DNA from 3 places in the Streptomyces sp. NPDC007917 genome. Region 2 is predicted to be linked to each of the others. Evidence: riboswitches for the same ligand, from Rfam matches in the RefSeq annotation. Region 2 holds a riboswitch; each other region holds the start of a gene.
What was found. A riboswitch is a leader RNA that binds a small molecule or an ion and turns the genes downstream of it on or off. The one in region 2 is predicted to bind cobalamin.
Positions count from the first base shown of each region.

Region 1 (7,717 bases), on a different contig from region 2:
TCACGTCCACGCCCCGCGCGGCCCCTGTGGCGCCTCGTACGGTGACCTGGTAGCCGTCGCCCGTCGCCAGTACGTCGACCCACCGGCCGCCGGGGTGGCCGCAGCGCCGCTCGCAGCCGGAGAAATACGCAGGCAGCCGGCCCCGCGGCCGGCCCGGTAGGCCGTTGCCGGACGCCCCGCCCGCCACCGCGCGCCCCGCCTCGGCACGCACATCGGCCAGGGACTTGGCGCAGCCCGGTCGGCCCGTACACGCGCCGACCCCGAGCCAGGGGGAGTCCGGCGCGGTCACCAGCCCGGCGTCGGCGAGCTCCCGCAGCGCGGCTTCGGCGCCGTCCGGGGAGAAACCGGGCAGCACCACGCCGCGCCAGGGTGTCACACGCAGCTCGCCCGAGCCGCCCTGGGAGGCGACCTTGGCGAGCAGCCGCCACTGAGCGGCGCTGAGCCGCCCCAGCGGAGCGGCGATCGACACCGCGCACCGCCCGTCCGGCCCGGCGACGAGCCCGATCGCGGGCGGCTCCTGGCTTCCCGGCCCCCGCGTGCCCGCGACGCCTCGCCCCGTGGCCGGCGGCGGGCCGTACGTGGGACCGGCCACGGCGGGGCGCTCGCTGCCACTGTGGACCCCTGCGGCGTCAGTCGCCGAGGTCTGCGCCCCAGCGACCCCGGAGACAGGACCGAGGCCCGCGAACCGGACCCCCGCTTCGGCGAGTCGCCGCGCCAACCCGTCCGCCGTCACGGCGTGTCGGGCCGGCAGCTCACGGACGCGCCAGATCCGCGTGCCACTCGCGCGCACCGCGTCGAGAAACGCCACGGCGGCCACCGCCGCCGCACGAGGCGCGTCCTCGGCCCGCACCCGGAGCTCAGCGCCTACGGTCCCGCCGCCCGGCCTGGACGAGGCCTCCGGACCGCCGTTCCCGGGTCCGTGCGGGGGGCCGGGGTGGGCGAGGGGCCGCGCAGGGTCCGGCGTGTCGCCATCGGGCTCCGCCCGGCCGTCCCGGCGTGCCGGGACGGCCGTCGTGCCGCGGGCGTCCGCCGGGCCAGGAGTGTCCGCCGCGCCGCAGCTGTCCGCCACGCCGGGCGCACCCGGCGCGCCGCGGGCATCTGCCGCGCACTCCCCGGGGTCCGGGCGCGTGCCCGGGGCGGCCGGTTCATGGCCCCCGGCGGAGCCAAGCCGCAGCAGCGCCTCGCCGTCCGGTGCTGCGATCAATGTCACATCCGCGCCCAGCGCCGCCACATCGCCCCGCCCGTCGTCGAGCGCGAACAGGAACCGGCCCGAGAGCTGCGCCAGTTCGGCGAATCCGGAACCCTCGGGCTCGTCGTCGCACAGCAGGGCGTCCAGCTCCCTCGCCCACGCCGAGACGTCCGCGTACCCCGCCCCGTCCAGCCCGGACAGCGGGGACGCCACGACGTTGCGCACCCGGTCGTGCCGGTCCGACGGGAGCAGTCCGGCCGTCCGCAGCCGCTCCGCGAGCCCGGCCGCGCACCCCGCGTCGAGACCGCGCAGCTGAAGATTGCCCCGGGAGGTGAGGTCCAGCCGGCCGTCCCCCAACTCCTCGGCCGCGAGCGACAGCACGAGGGCCTGACGCGCCGTCAGGAGCCCGGCCGGAACGCGTACCCGGGCCAGCGCGCCGTCGTCCGCCGGGTGCAGGCGCAGCGCCCCCGGGCAGGCGTCGGTGCGACCGCGCACGGTGGTTTCGTCCCCTGGTGGGGCGGTTGTCGGGGGGAGGGGCATGGCGGCGAGCATACCGACGATCGCCTCCCGCTCACCGCCCCACGGCAGGTCAGGAGCGCCTACTATGCTCACCGGCGGGTCGGTCCCGGCCCGCCACCACACAAGACGGCAAAAAGGGTAGGAAGCCGGTGGAAATCCGGCGCGGTCCCGCCACTGTGAGCGCGGCAGCCGGTATGCGACGGCCGCGCGAGCCAGGAACTCCCGCCGTCTTCAACCCGCCCGGGGCGCGGACCCCGAGGAAGGCCTGCCGTCGCATGATCCTGCTGCTGTCGACGTCCGACACCGACCTGCTCAGTGCCCGCGCGGCACAGACCCCGGTGCCCTTTTCGCTCGCCAACCCGGCCCGGCTCCCGCTGGACGACCTGCCCGCGCTCCTCGACGGCGTCGAACTCGTCGTCGTACGGCTGCTCGGCGGGGTGCGCGCCTGGCAGGAAGGGCTCGACACGCTCCTCGGCGGGGACCGCCCGGTCGTGGTCCTGACCGGCGAACAGGCCCCGGACGCCCAGCTCATGGAGGCCTCCACCGTTCCGGTCGGGATCGCCGCCGAGGCCCATGCCTATCTCGCACACGGAGGGCCCGGCAACCTCGGCCAGTTGGCCCGGTTCCTGTCCGACACCGTCCTGCTGACCGGTCACGGCTTCGAGCCGCCCGCGCCCGCGCCCTCGTGGGGCCCGCTGGAGCGCACCGTACGCGAGGACGTCACCGGGCCGCGGGTCGCCGTGCTCTACTACCGCGCCCACCACATGAGCGGCAACACCGCCTTCGTGGAGGCGCTGTGCCAGGCCGTCGAGGACGCCGGGGGCCGCCCGCTGCCGCTGTACGTCGCCTCGCTGCGCGCGCCCGAGCCCGAGCTGCTGGAGGCCCTTGCCGAGGCCGACGCGGTGGTGACGACGGTGCTGGCCGCGGGCGGCACCCGGCCCGCCGAGGCCTCGGCCGGTGGCGACGACGAGGCGTGGGACGCGGGCGCGCTGGCCGCGCTGGACGTACCGGTGCTGCAGGCGCTGTGCCTGACCGGCTCGCGCGCCGCGTGGGAGGAGAACGACGAGGGCCTTTCGCCCCTGGACGCGGCGACCCAGGTCGCCGTCCCGGAGTTCGACGGGCGGCTGATCACCGTGCCGTTCTCCTTCAAGGAGACCGACGAGGACGGCCTGCCCGTCTATGTCGCCGACCCCGAGCGCGCCGCGCGTGTCGCGGGAATCGCGGTACGACACGCCCGGCTGCGCCACATACCGGCGGCCGACAAGCGCCTCGCGCTCGTCCTGTCCGCCTACCCCACCAAGCACTCCCGCATCGGCAACGCCGTCGGCCTGGACACGCCCGCCAGCGCCGTCGCCTTGCTGCGCCGGCTGCGCGCGGACGGCTTCGACCTCGGCCCCGAGGAGGGGCCCGAGGCGCTGCCCGGCCTCGCCTCCGGCGACGGCGACGAGCTGATCCGCGCCCTCATCGAGGCGGGCGGCCACGACCAGGACTGGCTCACCGAGGAGCAGCTGGCCCGCAACCCGGTCCGGATCCCCGCCGCCGACTACCGCCGCTGGTACGCCAGGCTGCCGCAGGAGCTGCGCGAGGCGGTCGAGGAGCACTGGGGGCCGCCGCCGGGTGAGATGTTCGTCGACACCAGCCGCGACCCCGAGGGAGAGATCGTGCTGGCCGCGCTGCGCCGGGGCAATCTCCTGGTCGCCATCCAGCCGCCGCGCGGCTTCGGCGAGAACCCGATCGCCATCTACCACGACCCCGACCTGCCGCCCTCCCACCACTACCTGGCCGCCTACCGCTGGATCGCCACCCCCAGGGCCGACGGCGGCTTCGGCGCCGACGCCATGGTGCACCTGGGCAAACACGGCAATCTGGAGTGGCTGCCGGGCAAGAACGCGGGCCTGTCCGCCGCCTGCGGCCCCGACGCCGCGCTGGGCGACCTGCCGCTGATCTACCCGTTCCTGGTCAACGACCCGGGGGAGGGCACCCAGGCCAAGCGCCGCGCGCACGCCACCCTCGTCGACCACCTCGTGCCGCCCATGGCCCGCGCCGACTCCTACGGCGACATCGCGCGCCTGGAGCAGCTGCTGGACGAGTACGCCGCCATCTCCGCGATGGACCCGGCCAAACTCCCCGCCATCCGCGCCCAGATCTGGACCCTCATCCAGGCCGCCAGGCTCGACCACGACCTCGGCCTGGAGGACCGGCCGGACGACGACGGCTTCGACGACTTCCTGCTGCATGTGGACGGCTGGCTGTGCGAGGTCAAGGACGCCCAGATCCGCGACGGTCTGCATGTCCTCGGCGCCGCCCCGTCCGGCCCCGAGCGGGTCAATCTCGTCCTGGCCATTCTGCGTGCCCGGCAGATCTGGGGCGGCACCTCGGCGCTCCCCGGGCTGCGCGAGGCCCTTGGCCTCGACGAGTCGGCCGCCACCCGCACCGGCGCGGACGAGGCGGAGGACCGCGCCCGCGCCCTCGTCCAGGCGATGGAGGACGCCGACTGGGCGCCGGAGGCCGTCGAGAAGGCGTGTCTGGGGCTGCCCGAGGAGCAGCGCGACGCGGTGACCGCGATCCTCGACTTCGCCGCCCGCGAGGTCGTACCGCGGCTGGCCGCCACCACCGACGAGATCGACCACGCCGTGCACGCGCTGAACGGCGGCTTCGTGCCCGCGGGCCCCTCAGGATCGCCACTGCGCGGCCTGGTCAACGTCCTGCCGACAGGCCGTAACTTCTACTCCGTCGACCCCAAGGCCGTGCCCAGCCGGCTGGCCTGGGAGACAGGCCAGGCGCTCGCCGACTCGCTGCTGGAGCGCTACCGCGCCGACAACGACGGCGCCTGGCCGCGCTCCGTCGGCCTGTCGCTGTGGGGCACCAGCGCGATGCGCACCTCGGGCGACGACGTGGCCGAAGCGCTGGCGCTGCTGGGCGTCCGCCCGGTGTGGGACGACGCCTCGCGGCGCGTCACGGGACTCGAACCCGTCACCCTCGACCAGCTGGGCCGCCCCAGGATCGATGTCACCCTGCGCATCAGCGGCTTCTTCCGCGACGCGTTCCCGCATGTCGTGGCGCTGCTCGACGACGCCGTACGCCTCGCCGCCTCCCTCGACGAGCCCGACGACAACTACATCCGCGCCCACGCCCAGGCCGACCTCGCCGAGCACGGCGACGAGCGCCGCGCCACCACCCGCATCTTCGGCTCGCGCCCCGGCACCTACGGCGCGGGCCTGCTCCAGCTCATCGACAGCCGCGACTGGCGCACCGACGCCGACCTGGCGGAGGTCTACACGGTCTGGGGTGGCTACGCGTACGGCCGCGGCCTGGAAGGGCGCCCGGCCCGCGCGGAGATGGAGAGCGCCTACCGCCGGATCGCGGTCGCGGCCAAGAACACCGACACCCGCGAACACGACATCGCCGACTCGGACGACTACTTCCAGTACCACGGCGGCATGGTCGCCACCGTGCGCGCCCTCAAGGGCACCGCCCCCGCCGCGTACATCGGCGACTCCACCCGCCCCGAGACGGTCCGCACCCGCACCCTGCACGAGGAGACCTCCCGGGTCTTCCGCGCGCGCGTGGTCAACCCGCGCTGGATCGAGGCGATGCGCCGCCACGGTTACAAGGGTGCCTTCGAACTCGCCGCGACCGTCGACTACCTCTTCGGCTATGACGCCACGACGGGCGTGGTCGCCGACTGGATGTACGACAAACTCGCCCAGAGCTATCTCCTCGACCCAGAGAACCGCTCCTTCCTCCAGGAGGCCAACCCCTGGGCGCTGCACGGCATGGCCGAGCGGCTGCTGGAGGCCGAGAGCCGCGGCCTGTGGGAGCACCCCGACCCCGAGGTCCTGGCGGCGGTGCGGGAGCTGTACCTGGAGACCGAAGGAGGCCTGGAAGGCGGGGAGGACGAGGCCGAATGACCGGGACGGGGAGTGCGGCGGCACCCGGCACGCCGCCCCTGGAGTCGGTGGGCTGGGTGTGCGTACGCGACGGGCGGCTGCTGGCCGTGCGCACCCGCGGGCGCGACGCGTTCTACCTGCCCGGAGGCAAGCTCGAACCGGGGGAGGACGGGCCCCGGGCGCTGGCCCGGGAGCTCGCCGAAGAGCTCGGCCTGACCGCTGCGCCCGCGGCCCTGGCCGCACCGGAGTCCTTCGTCATCGAGGACGAGGCACACGGCCAGAACGGCCGGCGGCTGCGGATGACCTGCTACGCGGGCCCGGCCGAGGGCGAGCCGGTCCCGGGCCGGGAAATCGCCGAGCTGGCCTGGCTCACGGCGGACGGGGCGGGCCGCTGTGCGCCCGCGCTGCGGCAGGTGCTGCACCGGCTGGTCGCCGAGGGCCGCGTCCGCCGCGCGTGAGGCGGGCCGGCCGGGCCGGCCCGGCGCCGGGCCGGGATCGATCGGGGGTCAGGAGCGCTTGAGGGGCGCCGGGGAAGCGGGGGGCCGGGAGGCCGAGCGGACCCGCTCGGGCCAGGGCGGGCAGTTCACCAGCTCGGCCCACTCCCGGTCGTAGCGCCCCGGCACGGCCCGGCCCGCGGAGGCCCAGCGCTCGACCAGGGCGGCGTAGATGGGCACACAGGTGCTCTGGTGGAGCGTTTCGCCGCCCGCGGTGCTCCGGTCCAGCGCTCTGCTCGGCTGCGAGAGAGAACGGCGTCGCATCGTCGTCGTCATGTCAGGCCAACGCGCCGCGCCCGGCGCGGTCACCGGCTCCCCGACGAGCTCACCCGGACCGGGGCGGTCTCGCACATATCACCGACCACGCCCCGACAATGAAAAGCGTTGCCGAATTCAGAAAAGCATTCCGTATCGCCGCCGCCGGCACGCGATCGCGGCACTTGATAACCGTGTCCATTGCAGCCTTTGGATTATTTTCCGATGTGCTGTTCACTTGCGCTGTTCCGAGGAGCGATTCGAGGAGGAGTGGGTGGGCACCCATACGCACGGGCACGGGGAGGGCCATGCCGGGCACAGCCATGGCGTGGCGGAGAACGCCGACCGCCGCTGGCTGGTGGCGGCGCTCACGCTGATCAGCGGCTTCATCGTGATCGAGGGCATCATCGGCGTGCTGGCACGCTCGCTGGCGCTGCTCTCCGACGCCGCCCATATGCTCACCGACGCCGCCTCCATCGTGCTCGCGCTGTTCGCGATCCGACTCGCGGCCCGCCCCTCGCGCGGCGGCTACACCTACGGGCTCAAACGCGCCGAAATTCTCTCCGCCCAGGCCAACGGGCTCTCGCTGCTGCTGCTGGCGGTGTGGCTGGGCTATGAGGCGGTGGAGCGGCTGATCGACCCGCCCGATGTGAACGGAGCTCTGGTCCTGGCCACCGGAATCGCCGGAGTGGCGGTCAACATCGCGGCGGCCTGGTGCATGTCCAAGGCCAACCGCAGCTCACTCAACGTCGAAGGCGCCTATCAGCACATCCTCAACGACCTCTACGCCTTCATCGGCACCGCCGTCTCCGGTGTCATCGTGGTGACCACCGGTTTCGCGCGGGCGGACGCGATCGCCTCGCTCGTCGTGGTCGCGCTCATGGTCAAGGCCGGGGTGGGACTGGTCCGGGCCTCGGGCCGGGTGCTGCTGGAGGCCGCGCCGAGCGGGGTCGAGCCCGACGAGATCGGCGACCGGCTGGTGTCCCATCCGGCCGTGGCCGAGGTGCACGATCTGCATGTCTGGCAGATCACCTCGGGGGAGGTCTCCCTCTCCGCTCATGTGCTGGTCGCGGCCCCGGACGGCGACTGCCACGCCGTCCGCGAGGACCTGGAGCGGGTGCTGGGCGAGACGTACGGAATCACCCACACCACCCTGCAGGTCGACCACCTCGGCGACCGCCGGCCGCCGAGCGACGCGCACGGCCCGAGCCCGGCCGTCGAGGGCGACGCGCGCGACGAGCACTGCCTCGCCGCGCATGGGCCGGTGCACCGCTCGGCGCCGCACGGCCATTGACGAATTGGCGGTGCGGGTAATCCACCACCCCGGTTCGGAAATGCAACCCTGAGCGGGTACGCCTCATCAAATAAAT
Region 1 covers NZ_JBIBKK010000004.1:208,706-216,422, reverse strand. The annotation lists gene ACFZDL_RS09435 (nitrite reductase) at 1-1,729, opposite strand, end outside; cobalamin riboswitch at 1,793-1,953, shown strand; gene cobN (cobaltochelatase subunit CobN) at 1,984-5,619, shown strand; gene ACFZDL_RS09425 (NUDIX domain-containing protein) at 5,616-6,056, shown strand; gene ACFZDL_RS09420 (hypothetical protein) at 6,105-6,356, opposite strand; gene ACFZDL_RS09415 (cation diffusion facilitator family transporter) at 6,622-7,641, shown strand.
Region 1: linked by a shared signal. The riboswitch ahead of cobN (cobaltochelatase subunit CobN) and the one ahead of ACFZDL_RS02355 (ABC transporter substrate-binding protein) in region 2 are both predicted to bind cobalamin.

Region 2 (7,717 bases):
ACGCCCTCGACGAGGCGGGCGCGGCCGGCGGAGGTGGGGGCGCCGGTGACCACGGCGCCGCGGCCGCGGCGCAGTTCGATCAGGCCCTCTTCGCGCAGCCTCTGGTAGCCGCGCAGGACGGTGTGCACATTGACGCCGAGGGAGTCGGCGAGGGCGCGGGCGGCCGGGAGGCGTTCACCGGGGTGGACCGTGCCGTCGGCGATCGCGCGGCGTACGCAGGCGGCGATCTGGTCGCCGAGCGGGACAGGGGAGCCGGGGTCGACCGTGAACAGCATGTCAGCTCGCGTCCAGGGGGCGGCCCGCGCCGCGGTCCGTCCGGTGGATGAGCGTGTTGAGCAGCGCCGCGGCGGTGTGGGCGTCGTCCACTGTCACCACGAACTCCTTGCCGGTCGTCAGCCGCAGGCACAGCGCGTCCCCGGAGCGCAGCACCAGCCCGCTGCGCCCCGCCCTGATCCGGTAGCCCCAGCCGCCGAAGTCGCCGTACGCGCTCACCTGACGGCTGGTGGCCTCCTCGATGCGGCCGAGCGGCACTCGCAGACGGGGCAGCCGGACGACGGGCGGGGACACGGTCAGACCGCGCCGGTCGACGGTGACCCGGCAGCCGGACAGCAACACGGCGACCACCCCCATCACGGCCATCGGCAGCCCGCTCACGGGGCTCACGGTCATGGCCAGCACCGCGCCCGCGCACGCGAGGGCCAGCCCCACACCGAGCAGCACGCGCGAGGTGACGGTGCGCGTCCAGCTGGCGAGCTCGCCCTCGCCCAGCGGCAGGCGGCGCGGCTGGTCGGCGGGCCCGGCGGCGGGCGGGGCGTCCGCCCCGGCCAGCAGCCAGCCCGCCGCCGCGGCGGGCAGCGCGCAGGCCAGGGCCACGGCCAGCTGCCACATCGGGAAGCGGACGTCGGCGGCGTCGGGGACGTCGGCGTTGGCGAAGAGCGTGGCGGGGAAGGCGTAGCCCAGCAGCCCCGACTCCCCGTACGCGACCGCGGTCAGCGGGCGGGTGCCCCGGCCGGAGCGGTGGACGAGGACGGCGAAGACCGCCCCCTGGACCGCGAGGAGGCCGGTGGCCACCCAGACGAAGGAGGTCGCGCTGGAGAAGCCGTCGGCCTTGCCGCTCGCCGGGAAGTGGGTGGCGAGCGGATCGGGGAGCCGGTCGCGCAGGGCCGCGTAGGTGGTGAGGACGGCGGCGCAGGCGAGGGCGAAGGGGAGGACGACCACCAGGGTGCGGCGCAGCGACTGATGCACGGATGCCTCCTGTTCAGGTGTTCACAGCATAGTTGTTCGCATGCAACTAGAACAATGGTCTCGCCGGGCAGGACGTCTTCCGCCCCTTCACCCGAATGCCACCCCCGTCGCGCCCGCATCTCATATTTGAGATAGTCTCTACCGTATGACCGACGACTACCTCGCCCGTATCGGCAAGCTCATCCGCGACGCACGACAGCATCGTGGCTGGACGCAAACGCAGCTCGCGGAGGCGCTCGGCACCAGCCAGAGCGCGGTCAACCGCATTGAACGAGGCAACCAGAACATCAGCCTTGAGATGATTGCCAGGATCGGCGAGGCCCTCGACAGTGAGATCGTCTCGCTCGGATACGCGGGGCCGATGCATCTGCGGGTCGTCGGCGGCCGTCGTCTCTCGGGCGCCATCGACGTCAAGACGAGCAAGAACGCCTGCGTCGCGCTGCTGTGCGCCACACTGCTCAACTCGGGCCGTACGACCCTGAGGAGGGTCGCCCGGATCGAGGAGGTCTACCGCATCCTGGAGGTGCTGGGCAGCATCGGCGTCCGCACCCGCTGGATCAACGACGGGGCCGATCTGGAGATCGTGCCGCCGGCCGAACTGGACCTGGACGCCATGGACACCGAGGCCGCCCGCCGCACCCGCAGCGTCATCATGTTCCTCGGCCCGCTGCTGCACCGCATGCGGCAGTTCAAGATCCCGTACGCGGGCGGCTGCGACCTCGGCACCCGCACCGTGCAGCCGCACATGACCGCGCTGCGCCCCTTCGGCCTCGAAGTGACCGCCACGGACGGGATGTACCACGCGCGGGTGGACCGCGAGGTGGCCCCCACCCGCGCGATCGTGCTGACCGAGCGCGGCGACACGGTCACCGAGAACGCGCTGCTGGCCGCGGCCCGGCACGACGGCGTCACCGTGATCCGCAACGCCTCCCCCAACTACATGGTCCAGGATCTGTGCTTCTTCCTGGAGGAGTTGGGGGTCAAGGTCGAGGGAATAGGGACCACCACGCTCACCGTGCACGGCCTCGCCGAGATCGACCGGGACGTGGACTTCGCCCCGTCGGAGGACCCGGTCGAGGCGATGAGCCTGCTGGCCGCCGCGGTGGTGACGGAGTCGGAGCTGACGATCCGGCGGGTGCCGGTGGAGTTCCTGGAGATCGAGCTGGCCGTACTGGAGGAGATGGGCCTCGACCACGAGCGCAGCGCCGAGTACGCGGCGGACAACGGCCGTACGCGGCTGATCGATCTGACCGTGCGGCCCTCCAAGCTCCAGGCGCCCATCGACAAGATCCACCCGATGCCGTTCCCCGGCGTCAACATCGACAACGTGCCCTTCTTCGCGGCCATCGCCGCCTCCGCGCAGGGCTCCACGCTGATCCACGACTGGGTCTACGACAACCGGGCCATCTACCTGACCGAGTTGAACCGCCTCGGCGCCCACGTCAAACTCCTCGACCCGCACCGGGTTCTGGTCGAGGGCCCGACCCGGTGGCGGGCGGCCGAGATGATGTGCCCGCCGGCGCTGCGCCCCGCGGTGGTGGTGCTGCTGGCGATGATGGCGGCGCCGGGGACGTCGGTGCTGCGCAATGTGTATGTGATCAACCGGGGTTATGAGGACCTGGCGGAGCGGCTGAACTCGATCGGCGCGCAGATCGAGATCTTCCGCGACATCTGAGCCCGCTCCGGAGACCGGCCGCCGCCGCGCCCCGGCCGCCCCGGCCGCCCCGGCCGCCCCGGCCCGTCGCTCAGCCGGGCCGGGGCGGCTGTTGGGCCGCTCCGGCCCGCGGCGGCTGTTGGGCCGCGCGGCGCAGGAAGCGGATCACGGGGTGGCCCGGGCCGGTGGTGACCTCGGCGCGGACCGCGTAGACCCGCTCGATGAGGGCGGGGGTCAGGACCTCGGCCGGGGTGCCCTCCGCGACGGCGCGGCCGTCGCGGAGGACGAGCAGCCGGTCGCAGTACATCGCGGCGAGGTTGAGGTCGTGCAGGGCGATCACGGTGGTGACCGGGAGGCCCGCGACGAGGTCCAGCAGGTCGAGTTGGTGCTGGATGTCGAGGTGGTTGGTGGGTTCGTCGAGCAGGAGCTCGCGGGGCTCCTGGGCGAGGGCGCGGGCGATCTGGGCGCGCTGGCGTTCGCCGCCGGACAGGGTGTGCCAGGACTGGGCGGCCCGGTCGGTCAGTCCGGTGCGGGCCAGGGCCGCGGTGACGGCCTCGGCGTCGGCCGCCGTGGGCGGTGTCCAGGCGCGGCGGTGCGGGATGCGGCCGAGGGCCACGACGTCACGGACGGTCAGTTCGGTCCGGGTGTGGGCGTGCTGTTCGACGGTGGCGATGCGCCGGGCGATGGCGCGGCGGCCTGCCTCCGGCAGCGGGCGCCCGTCCAGGGTGACGACTCCGGAGGTGGGGGCGAGGACGCCCGCGAGCAGTCTGAGCAGCGTCGACTTGCCCGAGCCGTTGGGGCCGAGCAGTCCGACCGTCTCGCCGGGGCCGAGGGTCAGCGTGAGGCCGTCGACGGTGACCTTGCCGGCGGTACGGCGGCCGACCCGGTCCGCGCGCAGGCCGGTCATGCCTTGCTCCGGCGGGCCGGTCACGCCTTGCTCCGCCCGCGGTAGAGCACAGCCACGAACGCCGGTACGCCGATGAGGGACGTCACCACGCCCACCGGGACCTCCTGGGGATCGAGGGCGGTGCGGGCGAGGGTGTCCACCCACACCAGGAAGACGGCTCCGGTCAGCGCCGTGACGGGCAGGAGGCGGGCGTGGCCGGCGCCGGTGAGGGCGCGCGTGGCGTGCGGGAGGACCAGGCCGACGAAGCCGATCGCCCCGGCACAGCTGACCAGGGCGGCGGTGAGCAGCGCGGTCGCCGAGAGCAGGACCAGGCGGGTACGGGCGACCCGGACGCCGAGTCCGGCCGCCGCCTCGTCGCCGAAGGCGAACGCGTCCAGGGTGCGGGCGTATCCGAGGCAGACGGCGAGGACGGCGGCCAGGACGGCGGCGCAGAGCAGCACCTGCCCCCAGTCGGCGCCGGTGAGCGAGCCGAGCAGCCAGAACAGCACGGCCCGGGTGGTGTCGGCGTCGGCGGAGGTCAGCACGGTGAACGAGGTCAGCGCGGAGAACAGCTGCATGGCGGCCACCCCGGAGAGCACGACCCGGTCCGTGCTGCCGCCGAGCGTGTGGCTGAGCAGCAGCACCAGGGCGAAGGAGAGCAGGGCGCCGAGGAAGGCGCCCGCGGACAGGGACACCGCTCCGCCGCCCACGCCGAGCACGACCACGGCGACCGCCCCCGTGGACGCGCCGGAGGACACCCCGAGCACGAACGGATCGGCCAGCGGATTGCGCAGCAGCGACTGCATCACCGCCCCGCACACGGCGAGCCCGGCCCCGCACACGGCGGCGAGCAGGGTGCGCGGCATCCGCAGGTTCCACACGATGCCGTCCCGCAGCGGCGTCAGCGCGCTTACGCTCATGCCGAGATGGGCGGCGACGGAGGCCCACACATCCCCCGTGGAGATGTCGGCCGGCCCGATCGTCACCGCGACGGCGACCGATACGATCAGCGCGGCCGACCCGCCGCCGGTCAGCAGCAGCGTGCGGGCCCTCACGTGGCGAGCCCGAGGTCGCGCAGGCCCGCGGCGACCTTCTCGATCCCTTCGACCGTGCGGATGGACGGGTTCATCGCCTGCCCGCTCAGCAGCACGTACCGCTTCTTCTTCACGGCCGTCAGGTTGCGGGTGGCGGGGTTGCGCTCCAGGAAACGGATCTTGGCCTGGGCACTCTCGGCGGTCTGCTGCTTACGGGTCAGATCGCCGAGCACGATGACGTCGGGGTCGCGGTCGGCGACGGTCTCCCAGTTGATCTGGGGCCACTCGTCGTGGGTGTCGGCGAATGCGTTCTCCGCGCCGACCGCCCGCGTGATGGCGCCCGGCGCGCCGCAGCAGCCGGCCAGGTAGGGCGACTGGGAGTTGGCGAACCAGTACATGAGGGAGACACCGGAGGCGTGCAGCCCGGCGGTGGCCTTGCTGACCCGCGCCTTCAGCCCGGCGACGAGCTTCTTCCCCCGCTCCTCCACCCCGAACGCCCTGGCCAGGTCGGCAATCTCGCCGTAGACGGTGTCGAGGGTGAGGGGTGCGCCGCGCGCTCCGTCGCCACCGCTGTCGTTGTCCTTGCCCGCCGAGCAGTCGGAGGGGGAGACATACGTGGGCACGCCCAGCTTCTCGAACTGCTCGCGGGTGGCGACACCGCCCTTGCCGAGGGTGGAGACGAACGAGGAGGTGACGAAGTCGGGGTCGGCGTCCAGCACCTTCTCGAAGGAGGGCGCGTTGTCCGCCAGCCGCGGCACGGACGCGTTGGCCTTCTCCAGGCCCTTCATCACCGGGTCCGTCCAGGTCGCCGTACCGGCCATGCGGTCGGCGAGGCCGAGGGAGAGCAGGATCTCCGTGGTGCCCTGGTTGAGGGAGACGGCCCGCTCGGGGGCCGCCTTCAAGGTGACCTTGTGGCCACAGTTCTCGATGGTGCGCGGGTAGCCCGAACCGGCGGGCTTCCCGGCATCCGCGCCGCCTTGTGAGCCACCGCACGCGGTGAGCAGAAAGGCGGGGGCGAGCAGCAGAGCGGCGGGGCGAAGAGCGGTACGGAGCACGGGTTTGCCTCGGTGGTCGGGGCTCGTACGCGGAGCCTGGCCTGTGGACGACCGCCGCGCCGGGGCGCGGAGGTGCCAGCAGGTCTTCGGACTCGGGTTCGTCCGGACGAGGCGCCTTCCCGGTCTTCCAGTGGCGACGTGCCCCGCCCGTCCCCCTCACCGCTGCGCGTCAGTTCCGGATTCGCACCGGATTCCCTGGCCTCGGATGTGGCTCGACTGGCCCCCAGAGGCTACCAAGCCCGCCGTGCGGTCGGATATGTGGCTGCGGTCGGATATGTGGCAGGTGAGGGCCCACCGGTGGTTACGTGGGTGCCGTACCCGAGGGAGACTCGTGCCCCATGGCGCAGACAGCAGGAGTGACCGCGTGACCAGCCGTGTCATCTTCATCGCGGCCGCGATGAGCCCTTCGCTGCGCCAGGCCCGGTTCGACGACGGCACGGCCCCTCTCGAGGACGGCGGCGCGGCGCGGGCCCGCGCCGCGGCCGGGGTGCTGCCTCCGGCCGCTCGCGTCGTCACCTCCCCCGGCCTGCGCTGCCGGGAGACCGCAGCGGCGCTGGGGCTCGGCGCGGCCGAGCCCCGTGCGGAGCTGGCCGGCCTGGACGCGGGCCGCTGGCGGGGCCTCACCCTCGACGAGGTCGCTGCCGCCGAGCCGGAGTCGGTGGCCCGGTGGCTGGCCGACCCGGCGGCCGCGCCCCACGGCGGGGAGTCGGTGCGGGACATGTGCCGGCGGATCGGACGGTGGCTGGACACCGCGTCGCACACCGACGGCCATACGCTCGCCGTGGTGGAGCCGGACGTGGTGCGGGCCGTGGTGGTGCATGTGCTGGGCGCGCCCGCGGCGGCCTTCTGGCGTGCCGACGTTCCCCCGCTGACGGCGACCGGGGTCAGCGGACGGGCCGGACGCTGGAACCTCGGGCTGGGGCGGCCGCTCAATGGCCCCTGACAGGAGCGGCCGCCCCGGCGGGGGGTCAGGGAGACGGTCGCGTCACGGCCGGCCGGCGGCGGCGACCGTCGAGGCCGGGGCCCTGGTGGCGGGCTCAGGTCTCAGCAGACGCTCGGCCAGCTCGCCGAAGACGAGTCCGAACCCTCCCCACAACGCGACCTGGATGGCCAGCGCGGAGAGCCGGAACCGCCACAGCACGGTGGCCGGGAAATCGGCGGGCACCTCGCCCACGGCCGGAAGGAACGCGTACGCCAGGCCGATGGCCAGGGCGAAGGCGGCCACCGCGGCGACGGTGGCGTACCAGGTGCCCAGTTTCGGGGCGAGCCGCTTGCCGAGGATGGTCGCCGCGATCGCGAGGAGCACGCTGAGCACCATCATCAGGAGGTACAGATTGGTCCGCTCGCCGAGGGTGTCGGGGTTGCCGACGGCGGGCGGATTGGCCGGGTACTTCAGGAACGGCACGACGTAGACCGCGAGCAGGGCGCAGCCGGACAGCAGCAGCGCGGTGGCCCGCGGGGTGAAGCGGCCGACGCGGCCCAGGGCGAAGCAGTAGGCGAGGGCGGCGATGCCGCCGAAGGCGACCCCGTAGATCAGCACACCGGTGGCCAGGCCGGCGGTGGACTGCAGGCTGCGGGAGACGAGTTCGACCTCGTGGTGATGCGCCGGGGCGTGGGACTCCTCGAAGCCGATCGCCTTGTCGACATTCGGTTCCCCAAGGAGATAGGCGACGATCAGGGCGAGCACGCCGGCCCCGAGGCCGGCGAGCATGCCACGGACGAGCAGATTCCGTACCGTTGCGGAATTCATGAGGGTGTCGGTGTCCCTGGCGTCAGTGGCAGGGGAAGCCGAGCAGGTGGCGGGCGTCGTGCACCCACTCGTGGACGTCCTCGCCGGAAACGA
Region 2 covers NZ_JBIBKK010000001.1:551,500-559,216, forward strand. The annotation lists gene ACFZDL_RS02330 (GntR family transcriptional regulator) at 1-275, opposite strand, end outside; gene ACFZDL_RS02335 (DUF1648 domain-containing protein) at 277-1,245, opposite strand; gene ACFZDL_RS02340 (UDP-N-acetylglucosamine 1-carboxyvinyltransferase) at 1,391-2,920, shown strand; gene ACFZDL_RS02345 (ABC transporter ATP-binding protein) at 2,991-3,806, opposite strand; gene ACFZDL_RS02350 (iron chelate uptake ABC transporter family permease subunit) at 3,827-4,840, opposite strand; gene ACFZDL_RS02355 (ABC transporter substrate-binding protein) at 4,837-5,874, opposite strand; cobalamin riboswitch at 5,934-6,110, opposite strand; gene ACFZDL_RS02360 (histidine phosphatase family protein) at 6,239-6,817, shown strand; gene ACFZDL_RS02365 (CbtA family protein) at 6,860-7,624, opposite strand; gene ACFZDL_RS02370 (CbtB-domain containing protein) at 7,647-7,717, opposite strand, start outside.

Region 3 (7,717 bases), on a different contig from region 2:
AGGCGAGGCGTCCGCGTCCGGGGAGCCGCTCGGCATGGAGCTGGGCAGCGCGGCGGTGCGGCTGTCGCCGGAGGGCGAGTCCGAGGTCGTCTGGGGCCGCCGCCTGGACCCGGCCCGGATCGAGGTGCTGTCCATTCCGCTGCCGTCCTCCGGGCGGCGCTGGGGCGAGGTGGTGCTGCACGACGGCGTTCCGCACGGCGAGCGCGTCACCTCCGCCGGCCCCGCCTACCCGGTCTTCGACGAGATCGAGCTGTGGGCGCCGTCCCCGGTGCCGACCTGGGTGGTGCTGCTGGAGGCCGCGACGGAGGCCGACCGGGACGCGCTGGAGCGGCTCGCGGCGGACGCGGGCTTCGCCGCCGAGGACTGGTCGTCCTCGGTGCGGCTGCTGTGCCGCTCCTGTTCCGAGTCCCGGATGCCGAGCGACGAGGGCGAGGGCGAGCACCTGGACCCGCACGACCACAGTGAGCCCGGCCAGCCCGGCCCGCTGGGGCACCGCATGGCGGGCTCGGGCTCGCTGTGGGTGGCGGAGCGGGAGTGCGGGATCGCCGCGCCGAGCGGGCTGGTGCGCGGGCTGCTGGACGGCTGGGTCGCCGACAGCCCGGACACCCGCGAGTGGCGGGACCTGGAAGAGGTCTGCTGACGGGCGCGCCGCCGCCCGTCCGGCGGCGCTGCCGATTCCGGTCGGCATCCCCCGATCCCGGCTGACATGCCCGCACACCCGGCGTGGGCCTTACTCTGTAGGGCGACGAGTCGGGTTTTGAGGAAGGCGTGCGGCGGACGATGGCGCAGCAAGGAACTGAGCAGCAGGTGGACGACGAGTTCATCGTGGACACGGAGGACTGCGAGGCGCGCGAGCGGGCGTACCGCGAGCGCGGCACGGCCCGTCCGATCACGGTCGTCGGCAATCCGGTGCTGCACAAGGAGTGCCAGGCCGTCACGGAGTTCGACGACAAGCTCGCCGCGCTGATCGACGACATGTTCGCCAGCCAGAAGGCGGCCGAGGGCGTGGGCCTGGCCGCCAACCAGATCGGCGTCGACCTGAAGGTCTTCGTCTACGACTGCCCGGACGACGACGGCGTCCGCCACGTCGGCGTGGTGTGCAACCCGGTGCTGGACGAGCTGCCGGCCGACCGCCGGGTGCTGGACGACTCGAATGAGGGCTGTCTGTCGGTGCCCACCGCCTACGCCTCGCTGGCCCGCCCCGACTACGCGGTGGTGCGCGGCCAGGACGCCGAGGGCAAGCCGATCGCGGTCCGCGGCACCGGCTACTTCGCCCGCTGTCTGCAGCACGAGACCGACCACCTCTACGGCCGTCTCTACATCGACCGCCTCTCCAAGCGCGACCGCAAGGACGTGCTGCGGCAGATGGCGGAGGGCACGCCGCGCTACGAGACGGTGCCCAACGACTGACGCCTGCCACGTAACGAAGCGCGGCGCGGCGCCCCCGGGAGATCCCAGGGGCGCCGCGCCGTATGCGGGGTTTGAATCAGAAGCGGCTCAGAAGTCGTCGTCGAAGGAGACCGAGCCCTCGACCGCCACCTGGTACGCGGAGGCGCGGCGCTCGAAGAAGTTGGTCAGCTCCTGGACGTTCTGCAGCTCCATGAAGGAGAACGGGTTCTCCGAGCCGTAGACCGGGGCGAAGCCCAGGCGGGCGAGCCGCTGGTCGGCGACGCACTCCAGGTACTGGCGCATCGACTCGGTGTTCATGCCGGGCAGCCCGTCGCCGCACAGGTCGCGGGCGAACTGCAGCTCGGCCTCGACGGCCTCCCGCAGCATGTCGGTGACCTGCTCCTGGAGTTTGTCGTCGAAGAGGTCGGGCTCCTCCTCGCGGACCGTGTCCACCACCTGGAACGCGAAGTTCATGTGCATGGTCTCGTCGCGGAAGACCCAGTTGGTGCCCGTCGCCAGGCCGTGCAGCAGGCCGCGGGAGCGGAACCAGTAGACGTAGGCGAAGGCGCCGTAGAAGAACAGGCCCTCGATGCACGCCGCGAAGCAGATCAGGTTGAGGAGGAACCGGCGGCGGTCGTCCTTGGTCTCCAGCCGGTCGATCTTGTCGACCGAGTCGATCCAGCGGAAGCAGAATTCCGCCTTCTCCCTGATGGACGGGATGTTCTCCACCGCGGCGAACGCGGCGGCCCGGTCGTCCGGGTCGGGGAGGTAGGTGTCCAGCAGCGTCAGATAGAACTGGACGTGCACGGCCTCCTCGAAGAGCTGCCGGGACAGGTACAGCCGCGCCTCGGGCGAGTTGATGTGCTTGTAGAGGGTCAGCACCAGGTTGTTCGCGACGATCGAGTCGCCGGTCGCGAAGAAGGCGACCAGACGGCCGATCAGGTGCTGCTCGCCGGGGGAGAGCTTGGCGAGGTCGGCGACGTCCGAGTGGAGGTCGACCTCCTCCACGGTCCAGGTGTTCTTGATCGCGTCGCGGTAGCGGTCGTAGAAGTCCGGGTACCGCATCGGCCGCAGGGTGAGCTCGAACCCGGGATCCAGGAGGTTCTTGGCGCGTTCGGGTGCGGTGGTCATTACTGGCAGGCCTCGCAGGACTCGGGGTTTTCCAGGGAGCAGGCGATGACCTCGGGGTCGGTGGGCGCCTGCTGCACGGGGATGGTGGCGGGGGCGGCCGCGCGCGCCGACTGAGCGATCCGGGTCGCCGGGCGCGAGCGCAGGTAGTACGTGGTCTTGATGCCGCGCTTCCAGGCGTACGCGTACATCGAGCTGAGCTTGCCGATGGTCGGCGAGGCCATGAAGAGGTTCAGCGACTGGCTCTGGTCGAGGTACGGGGTGCGGGCGGCGGCCATGTCGATCAGGGCGCGCTGCGGGACCTCCCACGCGGTCCGGTACAGCTGCCGCACGTCCTCGGGCACCCAGGAGAAGTCCTGGACCGAGCCGTTGGACTCGCGCAGCGCCTCACGGCTCTGGGCGTCCCATACGCCGAGCTTCTTCAGGTCGTTCACCAGGTACGAGTTGACCTGGAGGAATTCACCGCTGAGCGTCTCGCGCTTGAAGAGGTTGGAGACCTGCGGCTCGATGCACTCGTACACGCCCGCGATCGAGGCGATCGTCGCGGTCGGGGCGATGGCCAGGAGCAGCGAGTTGCGCATGCCGGACTTGGCCATCCGCTCGCGCAGCGCCTGCCACCGCTCGGGCCAGGTCGCCACCGCGTCCGTGTAGTGGTCCGGGTGCAGCACGCCGCGCGCGGTGCGGGTGGCGGACCAGGCCGGGTGCGGGCCGTGGCGCTCGGCGAGCGCGCAGGACGCCTCGTACGCCGCGAGCATGATGCGCTCGGAGATCTGGGTGGACAGCTTCTGCGCCTCGGGCGAGTCGAAGGGCAGCCGCAGCCGGAAGAAGACGTCCTGCAGGCCCATCAGGCCGAGCCCCACGGGCCGCCAGCGGGAGTTGGACGCCCCGGCCTCCTGGGTGGGGTAGAAGTTGATGTCCACCACACGGTCGAGGAAGGTGACGGCGGTACGGACGGTCGCGTCCAGCCGCTCCCAGTCCATCTGTCCGTCCTCACCCAGGTGCGCGGCCAGGTTGACCGACCCCAGGTTGCACACGGCCGTCTCGCCGTCGTCCGTGACCTCCAGGATCTCGGTGCACAGGTTGGAGGAGTGCACGACCCGGCCGGGCTCGGCGGTCTGGTTGGCGGTGCGGTTGGCGGCGTCCTTGAAGGTCATCCAGCCGTTGCCGGTCTGCGCGAGGGTCCGCATCATCCGGGCGTACAGCTGGCGCGCCGGGACGGTCTTGACGGCGAGACCCTCCGCCTCGGCCTTCTTGTACGCGGCGTCGAACTCCTCGCCCCACAGGTCGACCAGCGCGGGCGCGTCGACCGGCGAGAACAGCGACCAGTCGGCGTCGGCCTCGACCCGGCGCATGAACTCGTCCGGGATCCAGTGCGCGATGTTGAGGTTGTGGGTGCGGCGGGCCTCTTCGCCCGTGTTGTCCCGCAGCTCCAGGAACTCCTCGATGTCCGCGTGCCAGGTCTCCAGGTACACACACGCCGCGCCCTTGCGCCGGCCGCCCTGGTTGACGGCGGCGACGGAGGCGTCGAGCGTGCGCAGGAACGGCACGATGCCGTTGGAGTGCCCGTTGGTGCCGCGGATCAGCGAACCGCGGGCGCGGATGCGCGAGTACGACAGCCCGATGCCGCCCGCGTGCTTGGAGAGCCGCGCGACCTGGTGGTAGCGGTTGTAGATCGAGTCCAGCTCGTCCAGCGGCGAGTCCAGCAGATAGCAGGACGACATCTGCGGGTGCCGGGTGCCGGAGTTGAACAGGGTGGGGGAGCTGGGCAGGTAGGACAGCGTGCTGGTGAGCCGGTAGAGCTCGGCGACGTCGTCCAGCGCCCGCTGCGAGTGGTCCTCGGCCAGCCCGCAGGCCACCCGCAGCAGGAAGTGCTGCGGCGTCTCGATCACCTGGCGGGTGATCGGGTGGCGGAGCAGATAGCGGCTGTGCAGCGTGCGCAGCCCGAAGTAGCCGAAGCGGTCGTCGGCGCCGTCGGCCAGCGCCCGCTCGACCAGCGCGTCGAGGCGGGCGGCGTGGGTGGTCACGAACTCGGCCGTGCCGTCCGCGATCAGGCCCTCGCGGTGCCCCACGGCCACCGAGGCCGAGAAGGAGACCGCGCCCTGCCCGGCCGCCTCCTCGGCGATGGCGAGGGTCAGCAGCCGCGCGGCGAGCTTCGAGTACTCGGGCTCCTCGGCGATCAGCCCGGCCGCCGCCTCGGTCGCGAGGGTGCGCAACTCCGCCTCGTCCGAGCCGGGATGGCGGCCGCGCAGGGCGGCGGCCGCGACCTTGCCGGGGTCGGTGGCGGGCAGGTCGGCGGTGAGCTCCGTCAGGGTCCGCAGCAGGGCGGTACCGGGCGCGTCGTCCGCTGCCTGAGTAGCCGCTGCCTCTGAAACCGGATCGGCTGGCGCGATGGTCACTGAAGTGCTCTCCCTCGCTCGGCTTGGGGCCTCACGGGGTGGTGGGCGATGGGCGCGTACGGGCATGCCGGGCCCCACGAGTTGGGTCGGCACACCGCGCAGCGTCCACCGGCCCAACCCGCGAGGCCCGGACGTATGAGACGGCCGTCGGCAGGTCCTCGGACTCGCGGGTACGCAAAAGCGTACGCGTAACACCGTTGCGGGACAGTTCCGGATTCCCACCGGATTCCCCTGCGGCGACAGCGAGCATGAGCATACATCTTGTGGTGGCGGGCGCACGCACCCCCACATGTTGTGTCGCGAGGTGGAGTGTTTCGTACAAATGTGCTAGTCAGTGCCGGACTTGGCGCGGTCTCGGCGTGCGCTTGGCACGGGCCCGCGGCGGGCCTGGCACGGGCCCGCGGCGGGCCTGGGGCAGGCCTGGCGCGGGCCCTGGGGCGGGTCCGGCACGGGTCCGTCAGGGCCCTGACGCGGCCCCGGCGCGGGCGGTCGGGCACGAGCCTGGCACGGGCCCGGTACGGGTCCGGCGCGGGCCCGCGATCGGATCCGCGATCGGGTCCGGCGCGGCGCCGGGCCGCCGTCAGGCGGGCGTCGTTGCCCGCCACTCCGCGAGGGTACGGGCCAGCCTGGCCCGGTAGTCCGCGTAGCCGCGCTCGTATGCCTCGGCGCGGTCCGCGTCCGGTACGACAGTACGCGAATCGGCTCGCCATTGTGCCGCGTCCACCGGGTCACCGAGCGCACGCCAGGCGACCGCGACCGCGCCGCGCGCCCCCACCTCGGGCTCGTCGGGGATGCGCACCGGCCGCCCGAGGACGTCCGCGAACAGCTGGGTCCAGGCGGCGGACCGGGTGCCGCCCCCGCACGCCGCGAGGCTCGCGGTCAGCCCCGCGGCCTCCAGGCAGTGGCGGGCGGCGTACGCCACTGCCTCGCAGACGGCCCGTACGGCGTCCGCGCGGCTCGTCGCGAGGGTCAGCCCGTCCAGCCGGCCCCGCGCGGCGGGCTCCACGAACGGGGCGCGCTCGCCCGCGTCGGACAGGAAGGGCAGCGCGGTCACCCCGCGCGCCCCCGGCGGGCTCTCGGCGAGCAGCGCGTCCAGGTCGGCGGTGGTGGCCCCGGTGAACTCCAGGACCCACTCCAGGGCCGCCGTGCCCACCATGGCGGGCATACCGCGCAGCCAGCGGTCCCGGTCGGGTACGCACAGCCACATGCCCGCCGGGTCGGCGGCCGGGTCGATCCGCGCGCTGTCGGTGAGGACCTGGCTGGCCAGCGTCGTGCCGACGATCAGCAGGCCGTCGCCCACCTCCTCGACCCCGCTGCCGATCGCGCAGGCCGGCAGGTCGTACGGGCCCGCGGTGACGGGCAGTCCGGCCGGCAGCCCGAGCAGCTTCGCGCCCGCCCCGTCCAGCCGCCGTACGGTGTCGGGCGCGGCGGGCGGCGGCAACAGCCGGGCATGTTCGGCGATTCCGCACGCTTCCAGGGCCTTGGGGACATACTCGCGCGTGGTCACGTCCAGGAAGGGCATGGACGCGTCCGAGGCGTCCACGCCGATGACGCCGGTGAGCCGCTGCGCCACCGCGTCCACGCAGTAGCCCGCGACCTCCGCGCGCGCCAGCGCCTCCGGCTCGTGGTCGGCCAGCCAGCGCAGCAGCGGCGCGTGGCAGCCGGGGAACACCCCGGAGCCGGTGAGCCGGTAGAGCTCGCGGATGGTGCCGTCCTCGCCCCAGCGGGCCACGGTGTCGTTCGCCCGGCCGTCCATCCACGAGATCGGCGGGCGCACCGCCCGGCCCGCCGCGTCGCGCAGCCACAGCCCGTCGCCCTGCCCGGTGAGCGCGAGCGCGACCGGGGCCGCAAGGCCCTGGGCGGCCAAGGCGGCGGTCACCTCGCGGACCACCTCGGCGACCGTGCGCAGCACGTCCTCCAGGTCCTGCTCGACCCGCCCGCCGGGCAGGCGGTTGAGCCGGCTGGGGCGGCTCGCGGCGGCCAGGGACCGGCCGTCGCGACCGAAGGCGACGGCCTTGGTGACGGAGGTGCCGACGTCGACTCCGAGGACGATGCTCATGCGTACGGCCCTCCTTGGGGGCGTCGACTGGGGGGTGCGGGGGCTGGTCGGTGCGGGACTGGTGGGTGCGAGGCCGGTGGGGGCGCTAGTTCGCGGGGTGGGCGAGCTTTTCGCCGCGCGCGTAGCGGCCGACCTCGGCGGCGGTGATGGAGGCCGCGCGGTGAGCGGTCTGCCGGGTGGCGCCGGCGAGGTGCGGGGTGGTGACGACATTGGGCGCGGAGTGCAGCGGCCAGTCCGCGGGCGGCGGTTCGAGGTCGTACACATCGAGGGCGAGGGCCCCGAGGCGGCCGGTGCGCAGCGCCTCCGGAAGCGGCGCGTAGTCCAGCAGGCCGCCGCGCGCGGTGTTCACCAGGACCGCGCCGGGCCGCATCCGGGCGATCCGGTCGGCGTCGATGAGCCCCTTGGTCTCGGGGGTGAGCCGGGCGTGCAGGCTCACCACGGAGCTGCGGGCGAGGAGTTCGTCGAGATCGACCGGTTCCACGCCGTCCGCGCGGGCGGTCTCCGGGTCGGTGTACGGGTCGGCGATCAGTACCCGGGCGCCGAACGCGCGCAGTACCCGGGCGACGATCCGGCCGATGGCCCCGTAGCCGACCAGCCCGACGGTCGCGCCGTCCAGCTCGATGCCGCCCTCCTCGTACGCGTAGAAGTCCCCGCGCCAGCGGCCGGCGCGCAGCTCGGCGTCGGCGGTCGGGATGCGGCGCATCGCGGCGAGCATCATGCCGATCGCGAACTCGGCGGCCGCGGT
Region 3 covers NZ_JBIBKK010000013.1:53,388-61,104, forward strand. The annotation lists gene ACFZDL_RS25505 (tetratricopeptide repeat domain-containing protein) at 1-640, shown strand, start outside; gene def (peptide deformylase) at 781-1,410, shown strand; gene ACFZDL_RS25515 (ribonucleotide-diphosphate reductase subunit beta) at 1,498-2,520, opposite strand; gene ACFZDL_RS25520 (ribonucleoside-diphosphate reductase subunit alpha) at 2,520-4,913, opposite strand; cobalamin riboswitch at 5,045-5,176, opposite strand; gene ACFZDL_RS25525 (FGGY-family carbohydrate kinase) at 5,494-6,972, opposite strand; gene ACFZDL_RS25530 (2-hydroxyacid dehydrogenase) at 7,058-7,717, opposite strand, start outside.
Region 3: linked by a shared signal. The riboswitch ahead of ACFZDL_RS25520 (ribonucleoside-diphosphate reductase subunit alpha) and the one ahead of ACFZDL_RS02355 (ABC transporter substrate-binding protein) in region 2 are both predicted to bind cobalamin.